2 regions of the Anaerofustis stercorihominis DSM 17244 genome follow, and region 2 is predicted to be linked to the other one. Evidence: predicted binding sites of a transcription regulator. Region 2 holds the regulator's gene; the other holds the start of a gene.
The links. The regulator Rex, encoded in region 2, represses fermentation and respiration genes when NADH is low (regulators of the CRP and FNR family bind a similar motif). The targets are predictions, from matches to a motif close to ATTGTTAANNNNTTAACAAT.

Region 1: ANASTE_RS01025 (BtrH N-terminal domain-containing protein) is a predicted target of Rex. The motif match lies at 2,883-2,902, and genes of this name have one in related genera.

The regions. Positions count from the first base shown of each region.
Region 1 is NZ_DS560015.1:219,277-235,743, forward strand. Features, by position in the region: gene cls (cardiolipin synthase) at 1-452, shown strand, start outside; gene ANASTE_RS01020 (hypothetical protein) at 1,260-1,532, shown strand; gene ANASTE_RS01025 (BtrH N-terminal domain-containing protein) at 1,716-2,786, opposite strand; gene ANASTE_RS01035 (reverse transcriptase family protein) at 3,460-4,419, shown strand; tRNA gene ANASTE_RS01040 (tRNA-Leu) at 4,768-4,853, opposite strand; gene ANASTE_RS01045 (murein hydrolase activator EnvC family protein) at 4,967-5,737, shown strand; gene ANASTE_RS01050 (site-2 protease family protein) at 5,749-6,414, shown strand; gene ANASTE_RS01055 (deoxyguanosinetriphosphate triphosphohydrolase) at 6,904-7,908, shown strand; gene dnaG (DNA primase) at 8,527-10,350, shown strand; gene rpoD (RNA polymerase sigma factor RpoD) at 10,350-11,561, shown strand; tRNA gene ANASTE_RS01070 (tRNA-Asn) at 12,108-12,183, opposite strand; gene ANASTE_RS01075 (hypothetical protein) at 12,467-12,691, opposite strand; gene ANASTE_RS01080 (TetR-like C-terminal domain-containing protein) at 12,823-13,344, shown strand; gene ANASTE_RS01085 (CatB-related O-acetyltransferase) at 13,513-14,142, opposite strand; tRNA gene ANASTE_RS01090 (tRNA-Asn) at 14,394-14,469, shown strand; gene ANASTE_RS01095 (tRNA (adenine(22)-N(1))-methyltransferase) at 15,099-15,821, shown strand; gene ANASTE_RS01100 (Nif3-like dinuclear metal center hexameric protein) at 15,790-16,467, shown strand, end outside.
Region 2 is NZ_DS560019.1:183,681-200,147, forward strand. Features, by position in the region: gene ANASTE_RS11370 (RNA polymerase factor sigma-54) at 1-30, opposite strand, end outside; gene ANASTE_RS05515 (electron transfer flavoprotein subunit alpha/FixB family protein) at 118-1,152, opposite strand; gene ANASTE_RS05520 (electron transfer flavoprotein subunit beta/FixA family protein) at 1,178-1,960, opposite strand; gene ANASTE_RS05525 (acyl-CoA dehydrogenase) at 1,985-3,121, opposite strand; gene ANASTE_RS05530 (3-hydroxyacyl-CoA dehydrogenase NAD-binding domain-containing protein) at 3,137-3,973, opposite strand; gene ANASTE_RS05535 (enoyl-CoA hydratase-related protein) at 4,044-4,814, opposite strand; gene ANASTE_RS05540 (acetyl-CoA C-acetyltransferase) at 4,852-6,036, opposite strand; gene ANASTE_RS05545 (redox-sensing transcriptional repressor Rex) at 6,260-6,904, opposite strand; gene ANASTE_RS05550 (hypothetical protein) at 7,054-7,278, opposite strand; gene spoIIP (stage II sporulation protein P) at 7,278-8,276, opposite strand; gene ANASTE_RS05560 (Fur family transcriptional regulator) at 8,492-8,860, shown strand; gene ANASTE_RS05565 (leucine-rich repeat domain-containing protein) at 9,297-11,492, opposite strand; gene ANASTE_RS05570 (alcohol dehydrogenase catalytic domain-containing protein) at 12,007-13,029, shown strand; gene proB (glutamate 5-kinase) at 13,164-13,952, shown strand; gene ANASTE_RS05580 (glutamate-5-semialdehyde dehydrogenase) at 13,963-15,210, shown strand; gene ANASTE_RS05585 (formate--tetrahydrofolate ligase) at 15,510-16,467, opposite strand, start outside.

The DNA of each region.
Region 1 (16,467 bases), on a different contig from region 2:
CTTTATACCTCACTACCCCGTATTTAAATCCAGATGACGAAATGGTCGACTGCCTTTGTCTTGCGGCAAAGAGCGGAGTTGATATAAGGATAATAACTCCTAAAGTATTCGATAAGAAAGCATCTAAATATTTAAGCGAATATAACTTCGGCAGACTACTTAAAAACGGAGTTAGGATATACGAATACAATAAAGGTTTAATAAGAAGCAAAATAATTTTAAATGAGTTCGCAAGTATCGTAGGAACAATAAATATGAATTTCAGAAGCTTTTATCTTCACTATGAATGCGGGAATTTCATTCCCGATACGGAATTCACCAACGAACTAAAATATGAAATATTTGAACTTTTAAAGGACTGTGATGAAATAACTTTTGATGAGTGGATACATCGCTCCAAGAAAACCAAGGTCATTCAATATGTGTTAAATATCTTTAAATCTCAACTTTAAAGGACGCTGTCCCTTACACCCTGCTTAATCTTTGCTTGCCCTAATTCGCAAATATTGCTGACGCAAATCTTCTGCACAGAAAACTAAGAAATCGTGTTATTAATTGTGTTTCACACATCTAAAATTTACTTAAGTAAATTTAAACAAGCCTTCTTCGAAGTCTTTTAATAATCACAGAATGGAAGAAACGCCCCCCTCTTGGCATGGTATCCAAGCCTTCGATAAAAAAGAGCTGACTTATTATATGTTGTCATATCCTGATTATATAAAAGCGATGTTTCATTATTGATTGCTAAATTAGAACTTTTATATTTATTAAGAAAGATAAATCAGTGTTTTTACTGTCTTAATATTAAAATTATATTACTTAGACATATAAATGTTGCCTGAAAGTGTTGATTATTGAGCTAAGAGTAATGTACTTGATTATAAAATTTAAATGTCATTTTAATTAATCACAAATAAATTATTTAAATATGATAAAAAGAATTTTCCGGAAAGAATATCAAGGTCATGATATTCTTTCTTTTGCTTATTTACAGATATTATCGTTTTGCTTTTTTGTAGTTGTAAGCTTAAATATATTAAGGAGGTACAGAATAAATCATCAGGCAACACATTAAAAAAGGTAAAAAAACTTTACTTTTTGTAACTATTGAATAGTATTACGTATTTAATGTTTTATGTAAGAAAAATTTGGTTGATATAGCCGAAAAATATCATAATATGTAATATTTGTATTATATCACTACTGTGACTAAAAGTAAGATATTTGGTTTTGATAAGGCTTATCGGAGATAATAAGTCATGGAAAAAGATAGAGAGCTTAATGCGGATAAAAAATCAAATGATGATAATGCAGTTACGAAAAACCTTGCTTCAGAGGGTGAAAAAAGAATAAAAGATAGTGCTTGTGCACTAAGGGGAATAAATAAAGATTTTAAGGCTTGTTCTAAATGCGGTAAAACATTTTGCAAATATCGGAACAGGAACGTTATCATTATCCTTACATTTTTATTTTGTTTGTACGGTTTTATTCTGATAGTCAGTTTGTATTTCATATGCTTCTTTAAAGTATGATTATTAGGAGACTATAACATATTCCTGTTATAGTAAGAAGATGTTTATACTTGTTTTAAGTCATTTGAATATATGATATAAATAAGGCTTTTGCAGGTAATGATTATTTAGTCAAATAAAAAAGAGGGGATACCTCTTTTATAAATATTATTGATTTATTTTGCTTGTTGGTAAAAATCATATCTACAGTTCTTTTAATCCTTGTTTTATAAGCGTATATGCTTCATATTCGATACGTCCTATCTTTGTTATGATTTGACTTGCTCTTTCGAATATATCCTTATCGTTCAAAATATAGTCGATAAAAATATCACATAATTCTGTAAACTCTTTTCCGCTTTCTTTAAATAAACCGCTTGATCGTTTAAAGTATAAATTATCATATTCATTGCCGATTTCATCAAGTACTCTCCCAAACTTATCCCTTGAGCACATATATGTTATGTCATCGGGTTCGTCTATTCCGAGAAGTCTGTTTGGTGTCTTTGGCACGCTTCCTAAGAAATTTATCATATTCAAAATCACTTTTCTTGTCTCTTTTTTACCTATTTCTTCTTCCCATTTAGGCAGTTCATTCGCTAACTTCTTTATTCCTTTTACTCCCATGAAATTTGTCGGAGGATTTATGTATAAATTTGCTTTATCTTCCAAACATTTTTTTATAATATATTTTTTATCCTTCGGTTTGTTCATCGTTATCTTGCAAATGGTGTTGGGTTTACATAGTCCCGGATACTCTGCGTTCATTCCAAGCAGGACATTTTTATATGATAACTCCTGGATATCTTTCCTTCCGCAGTCGTACAAATATATCTTTTCTTCTTTGTCGTCATATCCTATCATCAAAAAATAATGAAAAGGTATGTGCTCTTTGTGATAAAGTTTAGGAAGATATTCCAAGTAGTACATGTCAAAAGCCCCTATCACAATGGGGTTACCGATGTCTATTTCCCTCTTTGCCTTTGTAAGTGCCGTCTCAGGTGTCCTGCATTCACTGAATTGATAATCAAACCCCACTATCGGGGCAAGGTATTTATACATTTGTTTTGTCCTGCCTTCGCCGAAAGATACCATCCTTTTTATGTCCGATTTATTGGTTTGAAGGTAGGTAAACCCGCAAAATCCCGCCATGGAAAAGAAAAACTGATCGGGTATCTTTTCATTGGTTTTGTTCATGTATATGTCCTCGATACCGTTCCACATGCACTCATAATCGTCCAAATGGTGCTTTATCCCCGTTATTATCTTCTTCATAATCTTTATCCTCCTATGTTTTGGAACCATTATATTATCTGACATCGTGTCAGAGTCAATGGGGAGGGAAAGAATAGTGATATGAGGTAGTTTAATATTATTAAAAATATAATAATAAAATTTTATATTTTGTAAATTTCATATTATATGGTATAATTTATTTGTTAGTATTTGTAGTCAGATTTTCTCCCATTATGGTTCATCTTTTGATGAATGACTCATTACTAGTTAGTGAGATTTTTATTGAACACTGTATTATTATGTTTATATATTAATATATAATATGAAAATAATGATTATATAAGTAAAGTATAATAGTAATAGTGTGTATTATTTCCTTTAAGGGAGATTAGGTTAAAGAGTTGACAAATAGATATAAGACTACTTGTAACTTCTTTGTTTTATTGATTGGGAGACCTCAATAATTTTGAGGCAATAAATGCAAAGGAGGTGACATCATGAAGGAGACAAAAAATAAAAAAGTTACAAATAAAATTAATTTATTTTGTAACAATAATGTATATGTTAAAATAAATTTAAATTTTTATATTATTTTTATTTTAATAGTACTAACTATATCAACTGATTTATTAAATGAGATAATTAATTTTGTCTACCAAATAATTATCTTTATTGGAAATCAGTAGTCAACTCGCCTTTTAAGAAAGAAATTATGGAAATTCAAAAGTCACCTTTATATAAATTATCAAATAAAAATTATTTAAAATATCTTCTTAAAATTCCTGATAAAAAATTTTTCAAACAATCATATATCACTCAATTGATAACACCATATATAGATAATAAAAATGGTAAAAAAAGATTAATTGAGGTTCCCGATTTAGAATTAAAAAAAATACAATCTAGATTAAAAAATATACTCTCTCTATTACAAATGCCCAATTATGTTTTTTCTGGTGTAAAGGGTAGATCATATTATGATAATGCCTATTTACATAAGGGAAATAAATATGTTTGTAAAATAGATTTAGAATCATTTTTCCCTAATATATCAAGAGAAAAGGTTTATTTATTTTTTTTAACATATTTTAAGTGTTCTTCTGATATAGCGTATATATTAACAAATTTAACTACTGTTGATTTGACTAGAACAAAAATAAAAAATAATAAAAAATTAGAAAAGTTTTTAGAATATAAAAATATATTTTGTAAGAATCATCTTATTTCTGGCTCTCCTGCAAGTCAACTTTTATCTTATTTAGTTAATAAAGATATGTTTGATGAAATATATAATTTAGCTAATAAAAATTCAATAAATGTATCAATTTACGTAGATGATATTATTTTTTCTTCTTTTAATAAAATTTCATATGATTTTATTAAACAAATAAAAAGAATTATTAATAAGTATAATTATAATATATCAAATTCTAAATTTAAAAGATATTTAAATGGATATCCTAAACGTATAACTGGTGTAATAATAGATAAAAACGGACAATTATCAATACCTAATTCGCTTAGACTGAAAATAATTAAAGAGTTTGAATATTTAAAAAGTCATCCAAATGATAGCAAATCGAAAATAAGATTAAGAGGATTAATCTTATCATCAAGACAAATTGAGCCAAATGCTTTTGTAGGTATTTATAAATATTTAAAAAAATTTTAGTAATAAAATTATATGATAATTTCATAGAAAATAATAACAAATCGTTTATAACAATTTGTTAAGTTTCGTATATTATTTTAAAGAGAATAATTAAACTATATGATGAACATAAACAATAAAAAACAACATCAACTTGATGTTGTAAACTTATATAATAAGTATTTATTATTTTACTTTTATAATATATGCAATTCTCTTAGGTAATCAGCATATGAAAGTTAAAAGTAAATTTAATATCTCTTTTAGCGAAGCTCTTAGGCACCGCGCCCAGCGGGGTCGTTAAATCCAATTTTTAGACAAGTAAAAATTGGCGGGGTTTTAGGGGCCGAGCCCCTTGAATTCTTTATATGGTGCGGATGATGGGACTTGAACCCATACGTCCGTGGGACACACGGCCCTCAACCGTGCCTGTCTGCCTATTCCAGCACATCCGCATATTACTTTTCATATTATACAAAAAAAGCTTTTCCATTTCAAGTAAATATTTATGAATATTTTATTTACCTCTTAATATACTTAAATAGGACTTTTATTAGGAGGGATATTTATGCAAAGCGGTAGAAGTAAAAAAAATCAAAGAAACAGAAGAACTTCTTATAACAGCAGAAGCAGGAATTATAATAGTTATAACAGGAACAAAAAGGCGCCTGTGAAGAAAGACAGGTTTTTGAATGTGATGATATTCGTAGTGATACTGGCGCTTTCTTATGTAACATTGGACATGTTAGATGTATCTCTTCCGACTTCCGTTACATCTAAGATAGACAGCGTATTCAGTAGTGATGTCTTTTCTTTCGGCAAGGCAAAGGACAAGGTCGTTTCTTTTGTAAATAACACTGCCAGCGTATTTAACGGAGGCAAAAGCACTGCGGTAAGTTCTTCGAGGGGTGAACTCAAATTGGAAATGCCGGTGAGCGGGGAAGTCATAACGAAATTTGAAGATAAGACTCACCCTGTCTTTAACACTACCGTAAAGCCAAGAGGTATCGAGATACAAACCGAAAAGAGCGAAGAAGTATTTGCTTCGGCAAGCGGTAAGGTAACAAACGTGGTATCCAGTTCTTACGGCGGGAGCAGGGTGGTTTTTGATGTGGGCAACAACACAAACGTGATTTACGACGGTGTCAAGACTACTTTTGTAAAGGTGGGGGATACGGTAACCAGCGGTAATATAATAGGTTCCATGGATAATAACGACAGCGGAGATGTTCTCGGGCTTGAGGTATGGGTGGATAATACTGCGGTAGACCCTCTTACATATATGGATACCAAATCGGACACGAACAAAACCACGGATAATAATACCAAAACAGAATAGGACACAACTTAATGAACAAGAAGTTTAAATCCCTTTTAAATAAATTTACTTTGACGTCTTTAAGCGTTTTTGCGCTTTTTATAATATATTCTCAAAGCGGTTTCGTGGATTTTCTGATATTTGTTTTTTCACTGTTTATCCACGAGACCGCACATCTTATCACCGCAAGGATATTTTCCGTTAGGGTGAATAATGTCTCCCTTCTTCCTTTCGGCGCTAAAATTTCATATGTAAGTCATGATATGCGTCCCGATAAGGAATTTCTGTTATACTTCTCGGGACCTCTTGCCAATTTTATATTTGCGGGAATAATCGTCTTTGCAAGTTTTTATATTTATATCCCTTCATACGATTTTTTTATTTTTTATAATATATTAATAGGTCTTATTAATCTCGTTCCAACTATCCCTTTAGATGCTTCAAGGTGTATATTTTCACTGCTTCAGATAAAGCTCAGTAAACCCGATGCCTTTAAATACGTCTTTATAATAAGTTTTATAGTAGACCTTAGTTTGCTGTTCCTCGGAGTATATGTGCTCCTTCTCGGAAGTAAAAACGTACTTTTGATACTTCTTTCCGTCTTCTTATTCAATAATTTGAAAAGTGAAAAGGATAAGCAGGAATATTCTTACATAAAAAACAATAAAGTTTTAAATAAAGATTTCTTAAAGATATAACCAAAGGAGTATATATATGTTATAATAAATATAATTATACGCATTGCGTGCGAATTCGTAAGGCATAGCCTTACAATCTATTTTGTAGGGCATTGCCCTACAACCTATAGTTAAGGGCTGTCTGCCCTTAAAAACCCGACCATATTTTGCTTGTCCAAAATATGGATAAAACGACCCCGCTGTGCGCGGTGCCTAAGGCTTCGCCAAAAGGGATATTAAACATCCTCCCGGAGACATATACAAATTGCCTAAAAGAGTTATAGCTTCTAATTAAAGATAAAACTTTATATGTAAAGAGGTGGGGTAGCTTCTCTTTCAAGAAACGCGGGTAGCGTTTTTTTAGGAAATCGAGAAGCGTTAAGAGCCGTCACGGCGAATGAGTGGAAGCATTTTGTCCAGTATTTTTTGCTTAGGAAAAATACTGGCGGGTCGTAGGGCAGAGCCCTACAGAATGTGGTATGCGGGGATTTGCCCGCAGAAAGAGATTATATGAACATAAGAAAACAAAAAGAACGGGAAGAACTTAATAGACTCAGCGAATATGCCTTTAAAGTCATCGATACAAAGGGAAGAAAACGAAGTATAATCCCCTGTGAAATAAGGACGGACTTCGAAAGGGACAGGGATAGGATAATACATAGTAAGTCTTTCAGGAGACTTAAACATAAGACGCAGGTATTCATCTCTCCCGAGACAGATCACAACAGGACAAGGCTTACTCATACTCTCGAGGTATCTCAGATATCCAGGAGTATCGCCAGGGCACTTAAAGTCAATGAAGACCTGACGGAAGCCATAGCTCTGGGACACGACCTTGGACATACTCCCTTCGGTCACAGCGGAGAACAGGTACTTAATGAGATATGTCCTTTTGAATTCAGACACAATATTCAAAGCGTAAGAGTGGTTGAGAGGATAGAAAACGACGGCAGAGGGCTCAATCTTACACATGAAGTGATTGACGGGATAAAGAACCACTGTCACGGTTTCAAGCCTTCTACCTTAGAAGGAGAGATAGTTTTCTTTTCAGATAAGATTGCTTATATAAATCACGATATAGATGATGCCGTTCGTTTCGGAGTACTCAAAGAGAAAGATATTCCCGGAATATTTACGGAAGTTCTCGGGAATACTAATTCACAGAGGATAAATACCATGATAATGGATATAATCAAAAACAGTTTACATAAAGATAAAATAAAAATGAGCGATGAAATCTATAAAGCGACAATGGGACTGAGAAAATTTTTGTTTGAAAATGTATATCATTCCAAAATGGCAATCGAAGAAGGGAATAAGGGTAAGGCTATAGTAAAACGGCTTTACGATTATTATACGAAGCATCCGGAAAAAATGCCGACTGATTTTTATAAAAGAGTAGAATCTGACGGACTGAGCAGGAGCGTATGCGACTACGTTGCATGTATGTCCGATATTTTTGCTATAAATACTTATAAGGAATTGTTTATTCCGAGTACTATTTGGGGAATGTAAAATGGTTAAGGGCTGTCCGCCCTTAAAAACCTGACCATATTTTGACTATCGGAAGACTTCGTAAGAAGGCTTACTAAATTTTGAGGAACAAAATTTAGATGTGGTAACACATGCGATAACATGAGCAAATTTGCCAAAGGCAAGATTTGCAAATGCACATAGAAACCATTCGCAAATGCTCATAAATGGCATTTGCTCCTGTTGACCTCTGAGCTTTGCTCAGTTAAATCTTAACTAAAGTTAAGATTTACAAAACTCCTTTGGAGTTTTGGGTCAGTTACAATATGGATAAAACGACCCCGCTGGGCGCGGTGCCTAAGCCTTCGGCAAAAGAGATATTAAACTTACTGAAGTCATTCATCCGCTATTTACCTGAAAGAGTTATTAATTTTAATATTTAATAGAACTTTTATTAAAAGGGTTGGGATAGCAGTTGTTTCAAAAATCTCGGGCAGAGATTTTTAGAAAATCCAACTGCGTTGAAAGCCATCACGGCGTTTGAGTGAAGCCATTTATTCTTAATCTTTGGGCGAGCAAAGATTAAGCAGGGTGTAAGGGGCAGAGCCCCTTAGAGGTTTGTTTCTTAAAAAAGAAAAAAGAAAATTATTAAGGAGGAATATGAAGGGTTATTTTAAAAAAGATTTTATTCGCAGACTCGTAGACGATGCGGATATAGTAGGTATCATAAATCAGTACGTACCTCTTCAAAGGTCCGGTACGAGATATAAGGCGAGATGTCCTTTTCATACGGAAAAGACACCTTCTTTTGTGGTAACTCCCGAAATGGGCAGATATCACTGTTTTGGCTGCAATGCGAACGGTGATGTCCTCGATTTCCTCATGGAAATGAATAAGCTGGATTTCAGCGGAGCTGTGGAACTCCTTGCGGATATGGAAGGGGTAAATGTTCAGTACGAAGAAAACGGTAATTATACCAGAAGAAGCGAGAACGCAATAAGCTACAATGAAAAGCAGGAGCTTTATAACTGCATAAAAGACAGTGCGAATTATTATTATAAGAATTTGATGAAAAGCGGTGTGCCTCTAAAATATTTGCTCGACAGAGGACTGAAAAAAGAAACGATAAAGAAATTCGGTCTTGGATATTCCATAAACGAATTCGATAATTTATATAACTATCTTGTAAAAGAAAAGAAGTATTCAGTGAATACTCTTATAAAAGCAGGGCTGGTACGTACAAACGATAAGAGGGGAGTGTATGATTATTTCAGAGATAGGATAATGTTTCCCATACAGGACGTCAACGGGAAGCTGATAGCTTTCGGAGGAAGGATATTCAAGAATGTGAAGAATGCTCCGAAGTATTTGAATTCTCCCGAAACCTTGGTATTCAAGAAAAACTCTACATTATATAACTTGAATAATGCGAGGAAAGAACTCAGCGAAAAGCCTCTTATATTGGTTGAGGGATATATGGACGTTATATCTCTGGTGAATAACGGGATAAATAACGCCGTAGCCACTTTGGGAACTGCCTTTAACATCAACCATGCAAAGCTTATAAATCGCTATACAAAAAACGTAGTCATAATGTACGACTCCGATAACGCCGGTCTTAACGCGACGATAAAAGCCGGCGAGATCCTTGAGAGTGCCAATATTTATCCAAAAGTAGTAAGACTGCCGAAGGGAGATGACCCCGACAGCTACATATTAAATAATAGCATAGAGAAATTTAATAATTTGGTAGAAAATGGCGTAGACAGCATAGAGTTTAGAATAAAACTCCTTGAAGATAATCATAATCTTTTGGATAATTGGGAAAAAGTGGATTTTATAAAAAAAGCCTGCGTCATAATAGGAAAAGTAGATGATGATGTAAGAAAAGAATTTTATATCAAATATCTTCACGAGAGGACAAAAGCCGAAATATCAACCATAGAAAAGGAAGTGAATACAAACAGCTTCATAACGCCCAATCATTTGGAGGAGGGTAAAAAGGATGACAAAGAGCAGAATATAAGGAAACATCAGATAAAACAAAAAATCATAAGTGCTCAGGAGATGATACTGAAATATATGATAGACAATGCCCTCGATATCGATAAGATAAAAGAAGTAAATTTAGATGAAGATATATTGGTGGGTGATGATTATAAAAAAATATATGAAAAGATAGTTTCTTGTATAAACTTAGGAAAAAAGGTTGACTTTATAGAACTATTTGATTATAATGATATATTGGCTACAACTATGTCACGAATTGTGTCTTTGGACCAAAATATAGATAGTGATGATTTAAATCAGGCAAAGAAAACGCTGATGGTTAACAATATAAACAAAAAAATCACAAAGGTTAAGCTTGCCATAAGAGATATTCAGGAATCTGAAGATAAAGAAATGTTGGATGTTTTGATAGCCGAATTCTACAAACTGAAATCAGAGCTTTTGAAAGCCAAAAACGGAGGTACACTTATATAATGACTCAAAAAAAGGTAAGTAAAGCAGTAAATATGGGTGACGATAAAAAAGTAAAAACAGAAGTTATAAATACAAAAGCAAAAACCAAAAAGAAAGTTAAGAAAGATCCTGTCAGAGCGGAAGTCAAAAAATTAAAGACGGTTGAAGATATAAAGGCTTGGGCTAAAAAAGAAAGCGTAGTTTCTCAAAGAGAAATGAACCAGCATTTTACGGATTTAAATTTCGGTTCCGACGAAATAGATGAAGTATTGGAGTTCTTCTTCAAAGAAGGCGTTGTGCTTCAGGATGATGACGAATCGGATAAAGATGTTGATGCTCTTTTGGATGAAGATATAAAAGACGAAGATGTCAAAAAAGCCGAAGCTAAGGCATATGAACCATCGGTACATATAAACGACCCCGTAAGGATGTACTTGAAAGAGATAGGTAAAGTTGATCTACTCAGTGCTGAAGAAGAACTTGACCTTGCACAAAAGATAGAAAGCGGAGACGTTGAAGCGAGAAAGAAACTTTGCGAAGCAAACCTAAGGCTTGTGGTAAGTATAGCAAAGAGATATGTGAACAGGGGTATGTCATTCCTTGATTTGATACAGGAAGGTAACCTCGGTCTTTTAAAGGCAGTTGAAAAATTCGATTATACAAAAGGTTTTAAATTCTCTACATATGCTACATGGTGGATAAGACAGGCGATAACAAGAGCCATAGCCGACCAGGCGAGAACCATAAGGATACCGGTACATATGGTAGAGACTATAAACAAACTCAAGAGAGTTCAGAGAATGCTTATTCAGGATTTGGGAAGAGACCCAAATTCTCATGAAATAGCTAAAGAAATGGGTTTACCGGAAGAAAAAGTAAGAGACATAATGAAGATATCTCAGGATCCCGTATCCCTTGAAACTCCTATCGGAGAAGAAGAAGATTCTCACCTTGGAGATTTCATTCCCGATGACGATGCGGTGGCTCCCGAAGAAGCCGCAAGTTATATGCTCCTTAGGACACAGCTTTTCGAAGTGTTGAAAACTCTGACCGACAGAGAAGCAAAAGTACTTATTCTAAGGTTTGGGCTTGAAGACGGCAGACCGAGAACACTTGAAGAGGTAGGGGATATATTCTGCGTTACGAGAGAGAGAATAAGACAGATAGAAGCTAAGGCTTTAAGAAAGTTAAGACATCCTACCAGAAGTAAAAAATTAAGAGATTTTCTATAAAATGAAAGACCTGCGGTATGCGGGTCTTTTTTGTTTTCTTTTCCAAGAAACAAACAAATAAGAGGTTTCACCCCTTAAGCACCTATAAGGGACGTTGTCCCTTACACGCTATTGCAGAGCTCAAGTCGAATTTTACAATTCAAGCTTTAGCTTAATGAATAAAATAAGCAGTTTTGTTTTAGAAATATTTGAAAGTTCCCTTATTTTATCTCTGTTAAAGATTTAACATCGCTGCCCTAAGCCTCTTACATTGAAAGTTTTATTTTAAATTGAATTAATAACTTTTTATGTAAAGGGGAGGGGTAGCTCTCAATCCAAAAATCTCGGGCAGAGATTTTTAGGATATGTGAGAGCGTTAAAGCCACCACGGCGATTGAGTGGAGCCCTTTATCTAATCTTTGGGCGAACAAAGATTAGCGGTGTGTAAGGGGCAGAGCCCCTTAGGTAGGTATGTTTTATAATAAAAAATCCCGAGAATAATCTCGGGATAAATTTTAAGGTTTAAGACCTTTTGATATATTTTAACTTTGATTTTGTATAAAAAAATGGCTCCCCAGGTAGGACTTGAACCTACGACCTTTCGGTTAACAGCCGACTGCTCCACCGATTGAGCTACTGAGGAACGCTACTTAATTATTATACACATCTATTATTAGATGTCAATACCTTTTTTATCCATAAAATCAATTTTATAATTTAAATCGGTATTAAATCGTACTTCATTATTATATTCAATATCGGATATAATATACACAAAATATTTATTTTTTATAATATTTATTGAATAATGCTCTTTATTATTATAAAGCATATAAAATGATCCTTATATAATCTTAAACGAACAATAAAATCATGTTAAATAAAAAAATAATAATTCGAATTATTCGTAAACCAAAAATATAAAATTATTTTTTCTTGTTTTTTAATCTCACCTTTGCTTCTTCTATTGTTTCTCCATCTTCAGTCAAATAATTATCTACAAATTTATCTTCTATTTTTTCATATGTGTCCACTACCCTGTCTTCTATTTTCTTATAGCTCCCAGTTACGGTATCTTCGACTCTCTTGTAACCTCCTTTGACCTTTTCTTCTATCATTTTATTTATCTTTACCAAGTTTGATTTTGCCATTTTAGCCCCTTTCTTAAATCACCGACACTTGTCTGTTTAATATGATTTTAGTATAATATGATAAAAACAGCATTTCAATCATCAATAAATGAATATTTGTTGGAATAATAAATAAGAAAGACAGTAGTATTATGAATACAAAGAATAATAAAAGAAGAAAAGAATCTGTGAAGAAGATAGAAAAAGCATTCTTCGATTTGATGCAGTATAGTGACATAAAAGATATCACCGTAACAGATATCTGTAAAAAAGCTGAACTGAACCGTTCTACTTTCTATGCAAACTACTTGGATATTATAGATTTGGCTGAAAAAATAAAGGATAAAATGATTGAAGATTTCAATGATTTATACTCCGATGAGCATAGTAATAATTATAACTCAAATGATTATTTAAAGCTATTTGAGCATATCAAGGAAAATCAATTGTTTTATAAGACATATTTCAAATTGGGGCTTGATAATTCCTTCGATATTACAAGATATGATACTAATTTGTCAAAAAAATATTACGACGATAAAAACATAAAATATCATATGGAGTTTTTTAGAGCGGGAATTACCTCAATAATTAAGATGTGGCTCAATGACGGCTGTGATTTATCATCAAAAGAACTTTTTGAAATAATAAAAGAAGAATATCAAGGAAAATAAAACTTGATTTGATATCAGTGATTTATATAAGAATTTTAAAATGATTTTTTCATATAGCATATACTTAAAATCATAGGCTAAATTATTTACATATTTCAAGTAATAGTTTTTTTAGTCCAATTATATAAAGACAGTTTAAGAGATAATTTCCTTAAGCTGCCTTTAAGTTTATTTTAAATTTTCTGCATTTCCCGATTTTATTGCTTCGATATTCTCCCTTATTTTTTCTTTATCCCAATCCCACCATTTTATTTCAAGTAAAGAATTCACGGTTTTGTCGTCAATTCTCTTTTTTATGGGTTTTGCAGGAACTCCGCCGACGACAGTATAAGGTTCGACATCTTTTGTTACCACTGAACGTGTCGCGATGACTGCACCGTCACCTATGGTAACTCCAGCCATAATGACCGCTTCGTACCCGATCCATACATCGTTTCCAATTACAATATCGCCTTTATTATCCCAAGACTGAGCAACATCTTTTATGTCAAGCCCCCACTCATCAAAGAACAGCGGGAATGGATACGAAGACAAGGACTTCATCGTATGATTGGCACTGTTAAATAGAAATTTTGCACCGCATCCTATCGAGCAAAACTTGCCAATAATAAGTTTATCGTTATTTATCGGATAATGATATAAAACATTATTCTTCTCAAACTGTACAGGGTCGTTTACAAAGTCATTATACATTGTAAAGTCTCCCACGGTTATGTTTTCATTTGTAATCACATTTTTTAAGTAAATCGTTTCTTTATCACCCTTACGAGGGTATATTTTATTTTCCGGAATAGTCATAAAATCCTCCTATTATATTTGATTTTTTTAAGCTAATCCGGTAAAAGCAATGCAAAGCTTCATTTGTTACCACCTCTCTTATTCATAATAAGATAATATCATATTCAAACATTAAATGCTATCTTATAATAAGTGTATAAAAGGTAATATTTGCTATGATTATATATATTTAAATTAATTGAAATTTTTTAAATTATATAAAATTCTTCTTGACATATTTTTCCTGATATGTATAATAGTTTAAGTAGCGTTCCTCAGTAGCTCAATCGGTGGAGCAGTCGGCTGTTAACCGAAAGGTCGTAGGTTCAAGTCCTACCTGGGGAGCCATTTTTTTATACAAAATCAAAGTTAAAATATATCAAAAGGTCTTAAACCTTAACATTTATCCCGAGATTATTCTCGGGATTTTTTATTATAAAAATATACCTACCTAAGGAGCTCTGCCCCTTACACCCAGCGAAGTTTTTTCCGAAGAAAAAAACTTCGAGAAAAATTCTTCCACTGCGTGGTGCCCAAGCCTTCGGCAAAAGGGATATTAAACATCCTCCCGGGGACATATCCAGATTACCTGAGAGATTTATAACCTTTAATAAAGGATAAGAATTTTATTAAAGGAGTTGGGAGCAGCATTTTGCAGAAAATCTGGTCTCTATAAGCCGCCGAGGCTTTAGCGGAAGCATTTTGACTGTTTACCCATTTGAAAAATGGGCTGGATTAAAAAAATCCGGATGTGCCTCGGCACGTTAAACAGCACGAGCGGATTTGCAACAGCAATATTTGCGAGTTTCCATAAGTTATTTTTTTCTTCTAAAAAAACTTCGCTGGGTTCTTAAGGGACAGCGTCACTTATAGATGTTTAAGGGGTAAAATCCCTTATTTGTTTGTTTCTTGAAAAGAAATTATTTTAAAATCAAGGATTTTATGGTATACTAAATTTGTTATTTAAAGGAATAATTATGGTTAATTTGGATATAAGACTAAAAGCGGTGTATGATTTGGCGGAAAAGTGCGATACATTTTTGGATGTAGGTTCCGATCACGGATATTTACCGCTTCACCTGATAAAAAATAATATAATAAATAAAGCTGTAGTCAGTGATATAAATGAGGGACCTCTTTTTAATGCAAAGGAAAACTTTGAATTATATAAAATGAGGGATAAGGCTAAGTTTATACTCACAGGCGGACTTAGAGATATAGAAACGAGGGATATCGACGCAGTCTCCATATGCGGTATGGGCGGTGAGCTTATAATAAGTATTCTCGAAGAAGATAAAACAAAAGCAAAAGGATTTGATTATCTTATACTCCAACCTATGAACAGTGTGAACCTCGTTAGAAAGTATCTTTACGAAAACGGCTATACCATTGTAAAAGAGGATTTGGTAAAAGACCGACATCACTTTTATAATATATTAAAAGTCATACCAAAGAAAGATAATAGAGAATTCGATGAGATATTCTTTGACTTGGGATATGAACTTTTTAAAGAAGGAAATGAAAATTTTATCGAATTTATAGATTATAAAATAAGAGTAAATAAAAAAATAATAGAGAATTGTAAAAGTAAAAATTCCGAAAATGCCAAAAGGGCGAAGGAAAAAGCGGTTGATTATATAAATAGGCTGGAAGGGGTAAAAAAAGATTATGAGAGTAAAAGATGTAATAGAGTATATTAATGTATTTGCAAACGAGAGTTTTCAGTATGAGTGGGACAATTCCGGATTTCAGCTTGGAAACAGGAACGATGAAGTCAGAAGGATACTTATAACACTTGATATCACAAATGAAGTAATAGACGAAGCAATAAGAGAACACTGCGATATGATAATATCACATCACCCTTTGTTCTTTTCTACTTCGATGAATATAGAACAGTCGAGTATAAAAGGGGATATGATATTTAAACTTATCAAGAACAATATCAATGTTTATTCCGCTCATACGCCTATGGATGTTTCCACGATAGGTCTTAATATGTTTATGGCGAAAAAGCTCGGATTAAGCGAAATAGAGCCTTTGGAAAGATACGTAAGCGATAAATGCGAAGACGATGCAAATCTTTTCGGGCTTGGTGCTGTAGGTAATTTGGATACAAGGATGCCGGTTAATATCGACGGACTTTTAAAGAAAGTTAAAAAGGCTTATAACACAAATGTGTTAAAGGTAACAAACAATTACAACACTCACGGAATACTCAGTAAAGTAGCTCTTTGTACCGGAGCGGGCGGAGATTTACTTGAAATGGTCAAGGAAAAAGGTGCAAAGGTATTTATAACTTCCGATACAAAGTATCATGAGATGCAGGAATTTGTAGACAATGAC
Region 2 (16,467 bases):
TGATATATTATGTTCTTGTTTTATATCCATGAGTCCCTCATTATGAAAAAGGAGCATCCTAAGATACCCCTTTCTCAAAAGTATTTCTACTTTTCATTATATGATTTTATGATTATATTAAGCGTTTTTAATAGCTTCTGTTAATAATGGAACTATTTTATTTAAATCGCCAACTACACCATAATCAGCAAAGCTGAAGATAGGAGCAGATTCATCTTTATTGATAGCAATGATAAGATCAGATTCTTCCATACCTGCGGCATGTTGAATAGCACCTGAAATACCGATAGCAAAGTAAACGTTAGGTCTAACTGTTTTACCTGTTTGACCTACTTGGATATCTTTTGCTACCCAACCTGCGTCAACACAAGCTCTTGAAGCAGAAACTTCACCGCCGATAGCTTCAGCTAAGTCTTCTAATAACTTGAAGTTTTCAGCACTACCAACACCACGTCCGCCTGATACTAAGATATTAGCTTCAGAAATATCAACTTTATCTTTTACGGCTTTAACAACTTCCAATACTTCTACGCATTTGTTGTTTTTAGCAAAGTCGATTTTTACTTCTTCAACGTTAGCTTTTACATCTTTAGGTTCGATTTTTTGCATAACGCCAGGTCTTACTGTAGCCATTTGTGGTTTGTTATCAGGACAAACGATTGTTGCCATTAAGTTACCACCGAATGCAGGTCTTGTAGCGTTTAAGAAAAGTTTACCTTCGTAACCTTTGTTTACGTTACCTAGTGCATTTTTAAATTCATCGATTTCAAGAACTGTACAGTCAGCTGTTAAGCCTGTAGCAACTCTTGCAGATACTCTAGGAGCTAAATCTCTACCGATTGCTGTAGCACCGTAAAGTACGATATCAGGTTTGTAATTTTTAATTATTTCATCCATAGCATGTGCATATGGTTCAGTTGTATATGTTTCTAAAGCAGGATCATCTACTACTAATACTTTATCTGCACCATATTTAGCTAATTCGTCAGCTAATCCTTTTACATCATGTCCTAAAAGAACAGCTGTAACGTCTGTTTTTAAAGCAGCAGCAAGCTTTGTAGCTTCACTTGTTAATTCTAAAGCAACATTGTTGATTACACCATCAACTTGTTGCGCGAAGACAAATACGCCTTTATATTCTTCAAAACTCATTATTTCAATTTCCTTTCCTAATTAATTAGATAATATGTTTTTCCTTTAATTTTCCTACAAGGTATTCAGAAGCTGCATCAGCATCTAATTCAACCTTTTCACCTGCAGCTTTAACAGCTTTAGGGAATGATTTAGCAACGTTTGTAGGAGAACCGGCTTTACCGATTTTTTCATCTTCAATATCAACATCTTTTCTTGTAATGATTTGGATGTCTTTCTTGAATGCATCAAAAATTCCGCCCGGTGTCATATATCTTGCTTTGTTTAAATCGCCAAGAGCTGTGATTAGGCAAGGCATTTGAGCTTTTTCTACATGATAACCATCATCGTATTGTCTTTCAACAGTGATGCTGTCATCTGTTACTTCAACAACTTTTTGAACATAAGAAATGTTTGGAATATCTAAATGTTCTGCAATTTGTGGTCCAACCTGAGCTGTATCACCATCGATAGCTTGTCTACCGGCAATGATTAAATCGTAATCCAATGTTTTGATAGCAGCAGCTAATGTATTTGATGTTGCAAGAGTATCAGCTCCACCGAATGGTCTGTCTGTTACTAATACACCTTTATCAGCTCCCATAGCAAAAGCTTCTCTTAAGATTTCTTCTGCAGCAGGAAGACCCATTGTAATAACAGTTACTTCTGCGCCAGTTTTATCTTTTATTTGAAGTGCAGCTTCAAGACCGGCTTTATCGTCTGGGTTCATAATAGCAGGAACGCCTTCTCTGATTAGAGTACCTGTTTTTTGATCAATTCTAACTTCATTTGTATCTGGAACTTGCTTAGCGCAAACTACAATTTTCACTATACTTCTCTCCTTTTCCTCTTATTATAATAAGCTTCCTGAGATTACCATTCTTTGTACTTCTGAAGTACCTTCATAGATTTCAGTAATCTTAGCGTCTCTCATCATACGTTCAACATCATATTCTCTTGTGTAACCATATCCACCATGAAGTTGAACAGCTTTTGTAGTAACTTCCATAGCAACTTCAGCAGCATATAATTTAGCCATAGCAGCCTCAACAGAGAATCTCTTCTTTGTATCTTTAGCTATTGCAGCTTTGTATACTAAATTTCTTGCAGCTTCAACTTTTGTTGCCATATCAGCAATTTGGAATTGTGTATTTTGGAATTTAGCGATAGGCCTGCCGAATTGTTTTCTTTCTTTAACAAATTCGATTGTAGCATCTAAAGCACCTTGAGCTAAACCAAGAGCTTGACATGCGATACCGATTCTACCACCATCAAGAGTTTGCATAGCAATACCAAATCCTCTACCTTCTTGACCAAGAAGATTTTCTTTAGGAATTCTGCAATCTGTAAAGATTAATTCATATGTAGAAGAACCTCTAATACCCATTTTCTTTTCTTTAGTACCGAAAGTGAAACCAGGTGTTCCCTTTTCTACGATAAATGCAGAGATACCTTTTGTACCTTTAGACTTATCAGTCATTGCAAATATTACATATGTATCAGCTTCTTTACCGTTTGTGATAAAGATTTTTGATCCGTTAAGTACATATTCATCTCCGTCTAAAACGGCTTTTGTTTGTTGTCCTGATGCGTCTGTACCTGCGTTTGGTTCAGTTAAACCGAATGCACCAAGTTTTTCGCCACTGATAAGTGGTCTTAAATATTTTTCTTTTTGTTCCGGTGTACCGAATTTTTCGATAGGACCAGCACCTAATGATGTATGTGCTGAAACGATAACGCCTGTAGTACCGCATACTCTGGATAATTCTTCAACACATATAGCATATGTTAATGTGTCACAGCCTTGTCCTCCGTATTCTTTAGGCATAGGAATTCCAAGGAATCCTAATTTTTGCATTTTTGCAACAGTTTCACTAGGGAAAACTTCTGTTTCATCTACCTCTTGAGCTAGAGGTTTTACTTCTGTTTCAGCGAATTCTCTGAAAAGAGTTCTCGCCATTTCATGCTCTTTACTTAATGTAAAATCCATTTGTTTTGAATCCTCCTATTTATAATCATAAAATCCTTTGCCAGATTTTTGACCTAATTGACCGCCACGTACCATTTTCTTAAGTAATGTGTGTGGACGATATTTAGGGTCGCCAGTTTCAGTGAAAAGTACATTCATAATTGCTAAGCAAATATCAAGACCAATCATATCACCTAATGCCAATGGTCCCATTGGATGGTTAGCACCAAGTTTCATAGCTGCGTCAATACCTTCTACACTAGCAACGCCTTCAGCATAAATACCGATAGCTTCATTAATCATAGGAATTAAGATTCTGTTTACTACAAAGCCAGGAGCTTCAGCAACTTCTACCGGAGTTTTACCGATTTCTTCAGAAATTTCCTTAATTTTATCCACTGTTTCAGCCGGAGTATTTAAACCTGCGATAACTTCTACTAATTTCATTACAGGAGCCGGATTGAAGAAGTGCATACCAATGATAGGTCTGTTTACACCTGCTCCGATTTCTGTAACGGAAAGTGATGAAGTATTTGTAGCGAAGATACAATCTTCTTTACAAATTTTATCTAATTCTTTAAATGTGTCTTGTTTGATAGACATAACTTCTAGTACAGCTTCTACGATCAAATCGCAGTCACCGCAAATATCTTTAACACCTGTTGTGATTTTTCCTAAGATTTCGTCAGCTTTGGCTTGTTCCATCTTGCCTCTTGCTACTCTTTTGTTTAAACCTGATTCGATTCTTTTTTTACCGTTTGCTGCAAATTCTTCGTTAATATCACATAAGCAAACTTCATAACCTTCTGTTTGTGCGAATGCTTGAGCAATACCTGAACCCATTGCGCCAGCACCAATAATACCTACTTTCATTCTTATCCTCCGTATTAATTATTATTTATAGTCTAGGAATGATCCTAGACTATTTTTACTTATTTATAAACTATTTATTTTGGAATTCAGCTTTACCTTTTTCAAGGAATGCTTTCATACCTGCTTTTTGATCTTCACTGTTGAAGCAGTCTCCGAATAATTTTTCTTCTACTACTATAGCTTGATCCATATCTACTTGTAAACCGTCATTCATAGCCTTTTTACAGTTTCTTACTGCAATCGGAGCTTGTTTTGCGATCTTTCCTGCTAATTTCATAGCTGCAGGCATTAATTCTTCAGGAGAGTAAACAGCGTTTACTAATCCTACTTCTAAAGCTTTATCAGCTTTAATGTTATATCCCGCATATACTAATTCTTTAGCCATACCGATACCGATTATTCTGCCAAGTCTTTGTGTTCCGCCAAATCCAGGAGTAATACCAAGACCTACTTCAGGTTGACCGAATACAGCTTTATCAGAACAAATTCTGATATCGCAGCTCATTGCCAATTCATTTCCGCCGCCAAGTGCAAAACCGTTGATTGCTGCAATAACCGGAAGTGGGAATGTTTCAATTTTTCTAAATATATCATTACCGAATTTACCGAAAGCTTCGCCTTCTTCTGCTGTCATTGTGCTCATAGCACCAATATCAGCGCCTGCAACAAATGATTTACCTGCACCTGTTACAACTACTGCTCTTGTAGTATCTAAATCAATAGCGTCAAATGCAGCTTCTAAATCTTTTAATACTTCTTCATTTAAAGCATTTAAAGCTTTTGGACGATCAATAGTAACGATACCTACAAAACCTTCTTGTTCATACTTAACAAAACCCATTATTTAATATCTCCTTAAAATTAATTACTAATTTAAATTAGTCTCTTTCAACGATAGTAGCACAACCCATACCACCACCGATACAAAGTGTAGCTAAACCTTTTTTAGCATCTTGTTTTTGCATTTCATGTAATAATGTTACAAGTATACGACAACCTGAAGCACCAACAGGATGACCAAGAGCTATAGCTCCGCCGTTAACGTTTAATTTAGATAAATCAAATCCTAAATCTTTACCAACAGCAACTGATTGAGCAGCGAAAGCTTCGTTAGCTTCGATTAAATCGAAGTCTTCAACTTTCATGCCTGTTTTAGCTAAAACTTTCTTTGTTGCAGCAACAGGACCGATACCCATTATTGTTGGGTCAACACCTGCAAGGGCACCTGCAGTCCATGTAGCCATAGGTGTAACACCTAATTCTTTAGCTTTTTCTTCACTCATTACAACTATTGCAGCCGCACCGTCATTGATACCGGAAGCATTACCTGCAGTAACTTTTCCATCTTTATTGATTGGTCTAAGTTTAGCTAATGTTTCAGGAGTTGTTCCAGGACGAGGTCCTTCATCTTTATTAAATACTATTGTTTCTTTTCTCTTTTTAACTTCTACAGGAACGATTTCATCATCGAATTTTCCTGCTTCTTGTGCTGCGATAGCTTTTTGTTGACTAGCTGCAGCAAATTCATCTAATTCTTCTCTTGAAAGATTCCATCTTTCATCAACACAAATATTGTCTGCTGTTTGAATCATGTGATATCCGTTGAATGCATCCCATAACGCATCATTAACCATTGTATCAACTAATGTCGCATTATTCATTCTATGTCCGTAACGACCGTTCATATCAGCATATGGAGCCATTGACATATTTTCCATACCGCCTGCTACTACGATATCAGCATCACCTGCATTAATCATTTGAGCAGCCATGTTAACACAGTTAAGACCTGAACCGCAAACTACGTTGATTGTAACGGCAGGTACTTCGATAGGTAAACCTGCATCGATTGACGCTTGTCTTGCTACGTTTTGACCTAAACCAGCTTGGATTACGCAACCCATATATACTTGATCAACTTGATCAGCCGGTACATTAGCTCTTTTTAAAGCTTCTTTGATTACGATTGAACCTAATTTTCTGGCAGGAGTCGTACTTAAAGTCCCACCCATTGTACCAATTGCAGTACGGCAAGCGCCTGCTAAAACTACTTTTTTTGCCATATTTTTTCCTCCTAAAATAAAACCTTTTTTTTATCATAGCAAAGGCAAGGCTATGAACTTATATATATAAGTCGGTGTATTACCAAACTTTTATAAACAATAAACTACCAAACCCTTTATAAATAAAGGATTTTATTTGGCATTATATATAATAATTATATAATAATACCTAAAACATTACAATGAATATTTATTAATTAATCAATTTAAAAATTATATTAAATTATTTTTCATTTTTCATCTTTTCTCTAAGATGCATTGATAAAAATGCAAGTGAAGCCGCAGTATTCTCATGCTGAACGAGGATATTATCCGGAACAACCAAATGACAAGGTGCAAAATTCCAAATCGCAAGTATCCCGCACTCTACCAGTTTGTCACAAGCTTCCTGTGCATTTTCCGCTGAAACTGTTATGATCCCTATATGTATATTATTTTTCTTACATACTCTATCAAGCATATCAATATGATAAATGGGCTTTCCTTTGAATTTCTTACCTACAACCGCATTATCGACATCAAATGCCGCCACTATTTCAAGTCCGTAATCCTCATAGCCGTTATAAGAAAGAAGCGCTCTGCCAAGCTGTCCCGCACCTATCAAAACTGCTTTATCGGTTTCATCATAACCAAGAAATACTTTAATATCCGAAATCAGGGTATCGACATTATATCCAAGTCTGGGTTTACCGCCGGTTGAACTTATTGCAGCCAAATCTTTTCTCACCTGAACTTCATTGAGTTTTAAATCGCTTGCAATAGTCGGAGAAGATATATTTTTAACATTCTCTCTTTTTGCCCAATTCAGATAGTTTAAATAAGAAGGTAATCTTTGTAATGCCTGTTTTGATATAGAGTATTTTTTCATTTTTATGTATAGGCTCCCTTCTTATATATCAGTATTTTTTTATCAGTATAATTATACTGATTTATTTAAACTATGTCAATAAAAATAAACTTTATTTTAAAAATAAATATGTAAAAAAAATGAAATTAAATAGAGGCTTTCACAGGTTATTATTTAGTGAAAACCTCTAAATCGGGAACTTTAAATTCATATCCGAAAACATTTAAAACTTTATCTGTTTCATTATTATTTTCTACAAGCAAATTGGAATTTGTATTTTCATAAGTATCATAGTACATATCGGTTAAATCATACACCAAATATCCGGCAAAAGTTATTATCATAATCAGTAAACAAATCATAATAGGTAAAGATATATTTCTTCTTCTATGCATTATTTACCTTTCATATCTTTTTTTATTACTTCACCGACAACTCGTCCCATAAGTTTCGCAGTATTTTTCGAATCCTGCAGATTATTAAGATTACTGCCGACTTCGAAAAGTATACTGTTACTGCTTAACCACTGGTTATACCTGTAAGGCTCCCTTTTTGTAACTCCGAGACAAATCGACGGGTACATTTTATCAAACTGATTATTAACTTTATCGGCAAATTTTAAATTCTTGCCGGAATTTTTATGATCCATACCTAACACTATCATCACCTTAGCAACATTTGTGCTTCCTACTTTTGCTTTATATTTTACATTATTATTTGAAGATGGAAGACCATCTCTATGTATATCAAAAACGTATTTTATACTCGGATTATCTTTTAATATTTTTTCAGCACTCTTAAGAGAATTATCATAAGCTGCATTATAGCTTGGATAGTCATGCTGAGCCGTATCATGGATGCTTTCTATACCATATTCATTTTTAAGTACATTGACCATTTCCTTACCCACAGCGACCATATTTTCGTTATTATTCCTTGAACGATATGTTCCCTTATTCGTTTTATCTTTAAAAGACTCGGTAGCATGAGTATGATATATCAAAACAAGCGGTTTATTTGTTGCCTTATTATCGGTAGAAGTACTGTCATTCATTTTCTTCTTGGCTGCTACCAATTTGGTTGTATCATCTTTAGTATCGTTTGTTATATCCTTTTTTATTTTAACTTCTTCATAGCCTGTCTCATTTAAATGCAAAAAAGGGAGTGCTGATACAAGTATGTTTTTTGTAAATCCATAAGAGCTTCCTTTTTTTTCTTCTTTTGCCGCATTATCATTCATGACCGCAACGCTTTGTTTTAAAATATCTTTATATATGGCTGCATTTTTAGTTTTTTCATCTATATGGTTTTTTATACTTATCGGAATAGAAAAATTAAATATAAGTAAACACGCTAAAATAAACGCTTTATTTTTAAAAATTCCACTTAACACTTCGTCACCCTATTTCCTTTTATAGAATAATAAAGCTTTTCCATAAAAAACTTTGTTTATCTGTGTCATGTTATTTTTTTTAATAAAATTTTAATATAACCAAAACATAAAAATAGATACAATATCTATTCCTTATAATAAAGATAAAATTCATTGTAAGGAAAGGTTTATATATGATATAATTATATAAATATAAAACAGTGGGGTATATAAATATGACTAAACAAAGAAGGCTTATTTATAGTATCATTACAAATTCCAAAGAACATTTATCAGCAGAAGAAATATATAAATCGGCAAAGAAAGAAATGCCAAATATCGCTATTGGGACAATATATAGAAATTTAAACTTAATGATCAGAGATGGTGAAATAAGAAAAGTCGAAATACATAATGCACCGGACAGATTTGATAAAAATATAATCAATCACGATCATCTTATTTGCGATGAATGCGGTAAACTGAAAGACATAATAATTAAAAACTTTGATAAAATTATAGAAAAGCACTCAGTAGATAACATAACATCATATGATTTAAACATTCATTATATATGCCCTGAATGTAAAAAGAAACAAGCTTAAACACCACTTTTAAAAGTGGTGTTTTTATGTAATCTATAATATACTTAAACACATCGGGGCACTACGCCTGCCTTCGGCAGAATCCGCGCCCCTAACAAGCACTGCTAACAAAATTTCCCCTTAATCCCCAAACATTACCATACTAACAAAATCTTTAAACAAGGTATAAACTATAAAACAAACATGGAACTAAAAAAGACCCGTCGGGGTAGGGCCTTTTTTAGGATCGGTGTTTTAAATATTACCTTTATATCAAGATGATTTCTGCTGAGTGAAATCATCCGGGTAACTTTTTCAAATAAATATGTATATATTTATTTTACTTCTCTAACTTATATATATTTTTATTCTTATATCTTAATTGATTAAATATCTTATTTATTCTTATATATAAATCTTAGTTAATTATTTATCTTTTTTTTGTTTTTAGATTTTACTATATATTCCTCTTTTTAAGCTTATATCCTACGGTACCTACTGCTCCCAAAGATACAAGACCCAATAGGACATATAAAACCATATTCATTTCATCAGAAGTATGAGGAGTATTTACCGCTGTTTTATCACTTCCTGTTTTTGTCACGGTACTTCCGCTTGATGTTGAATTACCGTTATTACTTGGATTATTATTACTAGAACCGCTTACATTGTTGTCGTTGTTATTGTCATTTTTATCATCTTCTTTTACAATCTTAGGTATAATGACATCGGAACCTTCTTTTTTAGTACCGCAGACACTGCATTCTGTATGCTTTGAGCCTTCTTCTGTGTATGTAGCTTCTTTGTCTACAACTTCTTTATCAAATTTATGAGCAAGCATATCCGTATCTTTATACGAGTCATAATCAATTTCTCCGCAGCCACTGCATACCTTATGCTCTTTGCCTTTTACGGTGCATGTTGCAGGCTTATCCGTAACTGTTTCAAAAATATGATTTCCCGTTGCAGGAAGGACAACTGTAACTTCATCACTTACTTCATTACCGCATGCACAAGTTCCCGCTGTATATGTAACGCTACCTGCTTGTGTACACGTAGGTTCGACTTTTGTTCCTGCAACTTCGGTGGTTCCGTGACATATTCCCTCTGTTTTAAATACCCAAGAACCAGGATCATTATCCAAATAATATTGATATAATGAACTTGGAGAGTCTGCAGAACCTTTATGAGCAACAATCGTAAATCCTTCGATTTTCGCACCGCTGTTTTCTTCACCAAAACCACTGCCAATACTGATTGTGTTTGTACTCGTTGTTTTAAAAGTCTTAAAATTAGGATTAAAATAAATAGCATTATTATCTATCGTAGTCAATGCACTGCCTTCTTCGGTATCTACCGTTGTTAAATTAGGACACTGTTCTATAGCTCTTCCGGAAATTTTTGTAATATTTTTAGGGATTGTTATACTTTCAAGACCTACACGAGAAAATACATATTCTCCTATCGTCTTCAAAGCGCTTCCCGGTTCAAAGGTACATGAATTCAGGTCTTCACAAAGGAAAAAAGCATTCCTTGAAATCGTTTCTACCGACCTCGGTATCCTTATACTCTTTAATTTACTATTAAAAAAAGCTTGCTCTGAGATTGTTTTTAATTTTGAACCTTCTTCAAAAGTTATATTTTCAATACCGCTGAAATTAAATCCATCTAAAACTTCCAAACTTCTGGGTATGATTATAGTTTTTAAATTACTACAATCACGAAAAATCGCTGTTTCCATCGTTTTTATAGCACTGTCATTTTCAAAGGTACATGAAGCTAATGATGTACACTTATAAAAAGCACCTTCTTTTATTGTTTCTACAGTCTTCGGTATCGTTATGCTCTCCAAAGCAGTATCACTATCAAAGGCATTTTTTCCTATAATCTTCAAAACACTTCCTTCTTCGACATCAAAAGATTTCAGTGCTGAACACCCCGCAAAAGCATTTTCTCCTATTGTTTCTACAGACTTCGGCAGAGTTATATCCTTTAATTTATACATATAGTTAAATGCTCCTCTCGGTAAATCCTTTACTTCGAAGCCCTCTTCAAAAGTTATTTTCTCCACATTGGTAAATGTAGACATATTTTGATCCGCTGACCAATTTTTAAGGTTTTTAGGTATTATCAATTCTTTTATCGAATTAAAATAACCGCTTGAAAAAGCATAACTGGATATGTTTACTACCTTATATTTTTCATCGCTTCCCGCAACGTTTACTTCGTTGGGTAATTTAAAAGTTTCTCCGGTATAGCTAAAATTTTTATTACCGGTCAAAGTTGCTTCCTTTGTATCTTCATCATAACTGAATGTAAGTCCAGTTGCTTCATCGGTTTGGTTTGTCACCACTGCCTTAGCTGTCTTTGAAGTCGACTTAACCGTTTTAGAAGACTCATTTGAAGAAGTACTTTCTTCAGATTTCTTTTCATCTTGTGCTGTTTTATCTTGCTCATATTTATCTGTTATAACAGCTTTTTCGTTATCTTTAACTTCCTCGCTGTTGTTTACGTCGGTTCCCTGTTGCTCTTCACTTACTACAACATTATCATTCGTGTTTTCACCTTTTAATTCTTCGGCAAACACGGGTGTCATGCTTCCTAACACCATAAATCCGCTCAGCATTACCGCCAGTAATCTCTTACTCTTCATTTCTAACCCCCCTTTATTTTTCGACAATAATATCAAAAATCGTACTTTTTGTGACATTTATGCTATACTCAAAATGTATTGTGATAATGTAAGAAATCACATATAACGACATATTAATATTACATATAAAAGATTATTTGTAATAAAATCCATATATTACAGATTTCTTATGTTAGTTACAAAAAGTACACCTTTTTTACATTTTTTTTTGTAATTTAACTGATTATTGATTTTTGAAGAATATAATGATTGAAAATCAAAGCAACATAAAACACTTGATTTTTACCGTATTAAGGGACTAAATATCTAAAATAAAATATATATGAATACAACATCAAAAAATGAAAAGTCTTACTAATTATTATATGCGGATAAAAAGGCGGGACGGGGCGCGGAATCTCACGCAGTGAGGCGTAGTGCCCCGATGATAAAATAAAATAATGACAAAAAAATAAAATGATGATAAACTATACTTAATTAAATTTTAAGCGAGGTAGATAAATTGAGAAAGGTAATGTTATACGAGCCGGGAGATTTAAGGCTTATAGAGTGCGAAAGACCGAAAGCGGGAAAAGGAGAAGTACTTATAAAAAACGAAGTCTCTCTTACCTGCGGTTCCGATGTAAAAAGTTATATAAGGGGATATGCAAAGCATACGCCTCCGTATAATATCGGACATGAATGCAGCGGTATAGTTGCGGAAGTTGGAGAAGGAGTTACAAAATTCAAAGTCGGAGACAGAGTCGTTGCCCATAATTCGGCTCCGTGCAACGAATGTTACTACTGCAAAAAAGGGATACACTGCATGTGCGAAAATCTCATTACAAATCAGCTGAAAAACGGAGGTTTCAGCGAGTATCAGCTCATACCTGAGATAATCGTAAAACAAAATATGTTCCGTATCCCCGATGATATGAGTTTCAAACAGGCTGCACTTCTCGAACCTTTTGCATGTGCGGTCTACGGAGTTTCACAGATACCCGTTGAACAGGGAGATTACGTAGCGGTAAACGGATGCGGTCCGTCGGGACTTATGTTCATAAGACTTTTATATTTAAAAGGAGCAAGAGTCATTGCATGCGATAAAAGCAAAGTAAGGCTCGAAGCGGCTAAAAAGCTCGGAGCATACGATATAATAAACATAGAAGAAGTCGATGATCAGGTTCAGGCTGTCAAAGATTTGACGCCGGGAAAAAGAGGCGTTGACTCTGCCGTAGAAGCCGCGGGAAGCGTCAAAGTATGGGAAATGTCTATCAATATGGTTCGTCCGGGAGGATTTGCACTTCTTTACGGAGGCACAAAAGCGGGAGAAGAACTTACAGTAGACACAAAACTGCTTCATTATTCCCAAGTTACGATAAAAGGACTGTACCATACGACTCCTTTATATGTAAACCAAGCATTTGAACTATTAAAAATGAAAGTCATAGACGAAAAGGATTTTCTTTATAACGAATACAAGCTTGAAAACGTAAAAGAAGCATTGATGAACCATCATGAAGGAAATGTGATAAAGAACTACATAACATATAATTAAATATAAATAAAAAAGGAGTTTAGTTTTCTAAACTTCTTTTTAAAACCCATATTTGAATTATTATACATCAGTTTTCTTTACAACGAAGCTTGTTTTATTATATAATAATAAATAAAACAAAATAAGGGTAGATCATGAAAAACGTAGTAAAAGCAAAAAAAATAGTCATAAAAATAGGGACTTCCACTCTTACTCATAAAACGGGAAATATAAATATAAGAAGAGTGGAACATTTGGTAAAAATAATCGCAGACCTTAAAAATTCCGGAAGGGACATAATCCTCGTTTCTTCGGGTGCGGTAGGCGTGGGAATGGGTAAACTCGGGCTTGATAAAAAGCCCAGGGACCTATCACAAAAACAGGCTCTCGCAGCTATAGGACAGTGCGAACTTATGTATCTGTACGATAAGTTATTCGGGGAGTACAATCATAATGTAGCTCAGGTACTTATAACAAATGATGTAATATCCGAAAAAGAAGATATACTTAAAATAACAAATACATTCGATAAACTTCTTAAGTACAATGTCATCCCTATAGTAAACGAAAACGACACGGTAAGCACGGAAGAACTTGAATTCGGAGATAACGACACATTATCCGCCGTTGTAAGTTCCATAATAAAAGCAGACCTATTAGTTATCCTGACTGATATAGACGGACTATACACAGACAATCCGAGCAAGAATAAAGATGCAAAGAGGATAGAAGTCGTAGAGGAAATCACTGACGATATAATAAGCTGCTGCGCGGATACCGTAAATAATCTGGGTACGGGAGGCATGATAACCAAAATCAAAGCGGGACAAATAGCATTTGAAAACAATTTTGACATGGTCATACTATCATCAAAAGACCCGAACGACCTATACAGCTTATTTGACGGAGAAAATAAGGGAACGTTATTTAAAGTAAGAAAGTGAGGTAATACAAATGTTTAACATGAACAGTTTAGGCAAAAAAGCTAAAATAGCAGGCAGAAGCATAAGCGATTTGAATACAAACAAAAAAAACGAAGCTCTTGAATGCATAAAAAACGAACTTATCAATAATATGAAAAGTATCATAAAAGCAAACAAAGAAGATATTGTAAATGCCAAAGCAAACGGAATGAAAGAATCTATGATAGACAGGCTAACTCTTGACGAAGACAGAATAAAAGCCATAGCGAATTCTATAGATAAAGTCATCAATTTAAAAGACCCTGTGGGTATCATTTCGGGAGGGTCCAAAAGACCAAACGGAATGGAGATAGTAATAAAGAAAGTTCCTTACGGAGTGGTGGGTATAATATTCGAATCACGTCCGAACGTTACGGTTGACGCGGGATGTTTATGTTTGAAATCAGGGAATGCATGTATCCTAAGAGGCGGTAAAGAAGCAATAAATACAAATACCAGACTCGTAGAAGTAATGAGAGGTGCAGTAAAAAAAGCAGGACTCAACCACGATGTGATCCAGCTGGTTTTCGACACCGACAGGAAATACGTATCCGAAATGGCTAAGCTTACGGAATACATAGACGTTTTAATACCAAGAGGCAGTGCAGGACTTATAAGATCCATAAAGGATATCGCAACGGTTCCGTTTATCGAAACCGGAGCGGGGAATTGCCATATATATATAGATGAATTTGCCGATAACGATATGGCAGTTGATTTAACGGACAACGGGAAAACACAAAGACCTAGCGTGTGTAATTCACTGGAGACTCTTTTAGTCCATGAAAAGAAAGCAGAAGAAGTACTTCCTCTTATATATAACAAACTCAAAGAACATAATGTGGAATTCAGAGGAGACGAAAGAACTTTAAAAATCCTCGGAAGCAAAGCAAAAAAAGCTGACGAAGAAGATTATAAAACAGAATACAACGATTATATAATTGCTGTAAAAGTCGTAGAAAACATAGAAGAAGCAATAAATCACATCAATAAATATTCAACGAAACACTCCGAATGTATCGTTACGAACAATATCGAAAGCATGAATTTATTTACTTCCAAAATAGACAGTGCATGTGTCTATGTGAATGTTTCCACAAGATTTACCGACGGAGAAGAATTCGGTTTCGGAAGTGAAATAGGTATAGCAACTCAAAGGACACTTCCAAGAGGTCCTATGGGACTTAATGAACTTACGACAATCAAATATGTTATCACAGGAAACGGACAAATAAGATAAAATAAAAGCTCCCATATGGGAGCTTTTTTATTTGCCTTACGGGGCACTACGCCTGCCTTCGGCAGATTCCGCGCCCCGCCTCCTCCAAACATCATACTCCAAAACAAGCATGTGACCTTACCCTTTATACATAAATACACCTTTAAAACATCATATCAAATCATATTTCATCAATTGATACCAAAAGACAAAATCATCTTTAGTTAAAACTCTTAATTTAACATTAAATATTCATATGTATATCTAAAAAAACAAAATAAAAAGACCGCTTTCACGGTCTTTAAAATAAGTTTTATTTTCTAAAATAATCCTGAGATCTTTCCGTTTTCATCGACGTCGATTTTAAATGCAGCAGGTTCTTTTCCAAGCCCCGGCATTTTCATCACGTCCCCCGCAAGTGCAACTATAAATCCTGCTCCCGCAGAAACGGTCATATCCTTTATCGTTATCCTGAAACCTTCCGGTTTTCCGAGTTTGGTTGGGTCATCGGAAAGCGAATACTGTGTTTTAGCTATACAGATAGGCATATTCCCAAAACCTAATTTCTCGAAATTATCCATTTCTTTCTTAGCTTTTGGAAGGAAGTCAACGCCGTCTGCTCCGTATACTTTTTTTGCTATCGCTTCGATTTTTTCTTTAATGCTTAAATCAGTGTCATAAGAGAATTTAAAGTTATTTTCTTCATCACAAAGCCTTATAACTTCTTTTGCAAGGTCTTCCCCGCCTTTGCCGCCTTTTTCCCATACTTCGCTTAAGACTACGTTTACGCCGAGTTCCTTACACTTATTTTCAATAAGACTGATTTCGGCTTCAGTATCATTGACGAATTTATTTATAGCAACAACACAAGGAAGTCCGAACACATTTTTTATGTTGTCAACGTGTTTAAGCAAGTTAGGAAGTCCCTTTTCAAGAGCTTCCAAGTTCTCTTCACCAAGTTCGTTCTTACTTACTCCCCCGTTGTATTTAAGAGCTTTTACCGTCGCAACTATGATTACCGCATCAGGTTTAAGGTCTGCAAGTCTGCATTTTATATCGAGGAATTTTTCCGCCCCGAGGTCTGCCCCGAAACCTGCTTCCGTTACTACATAATCACAGAAATGTCTAGCCATTTTCGTTGCGATAACGCTGTTACATCCGTGAGCTATATTCGCAAAAGGTCCTCCGTGAATAAAAGCTGGAGTTCCTTCCAAAGACTGTACCAAATTCGGTTTCAAAGCGTCTTTAAGAAGTGTTGCCATAGCTCCGTTTGCTTTT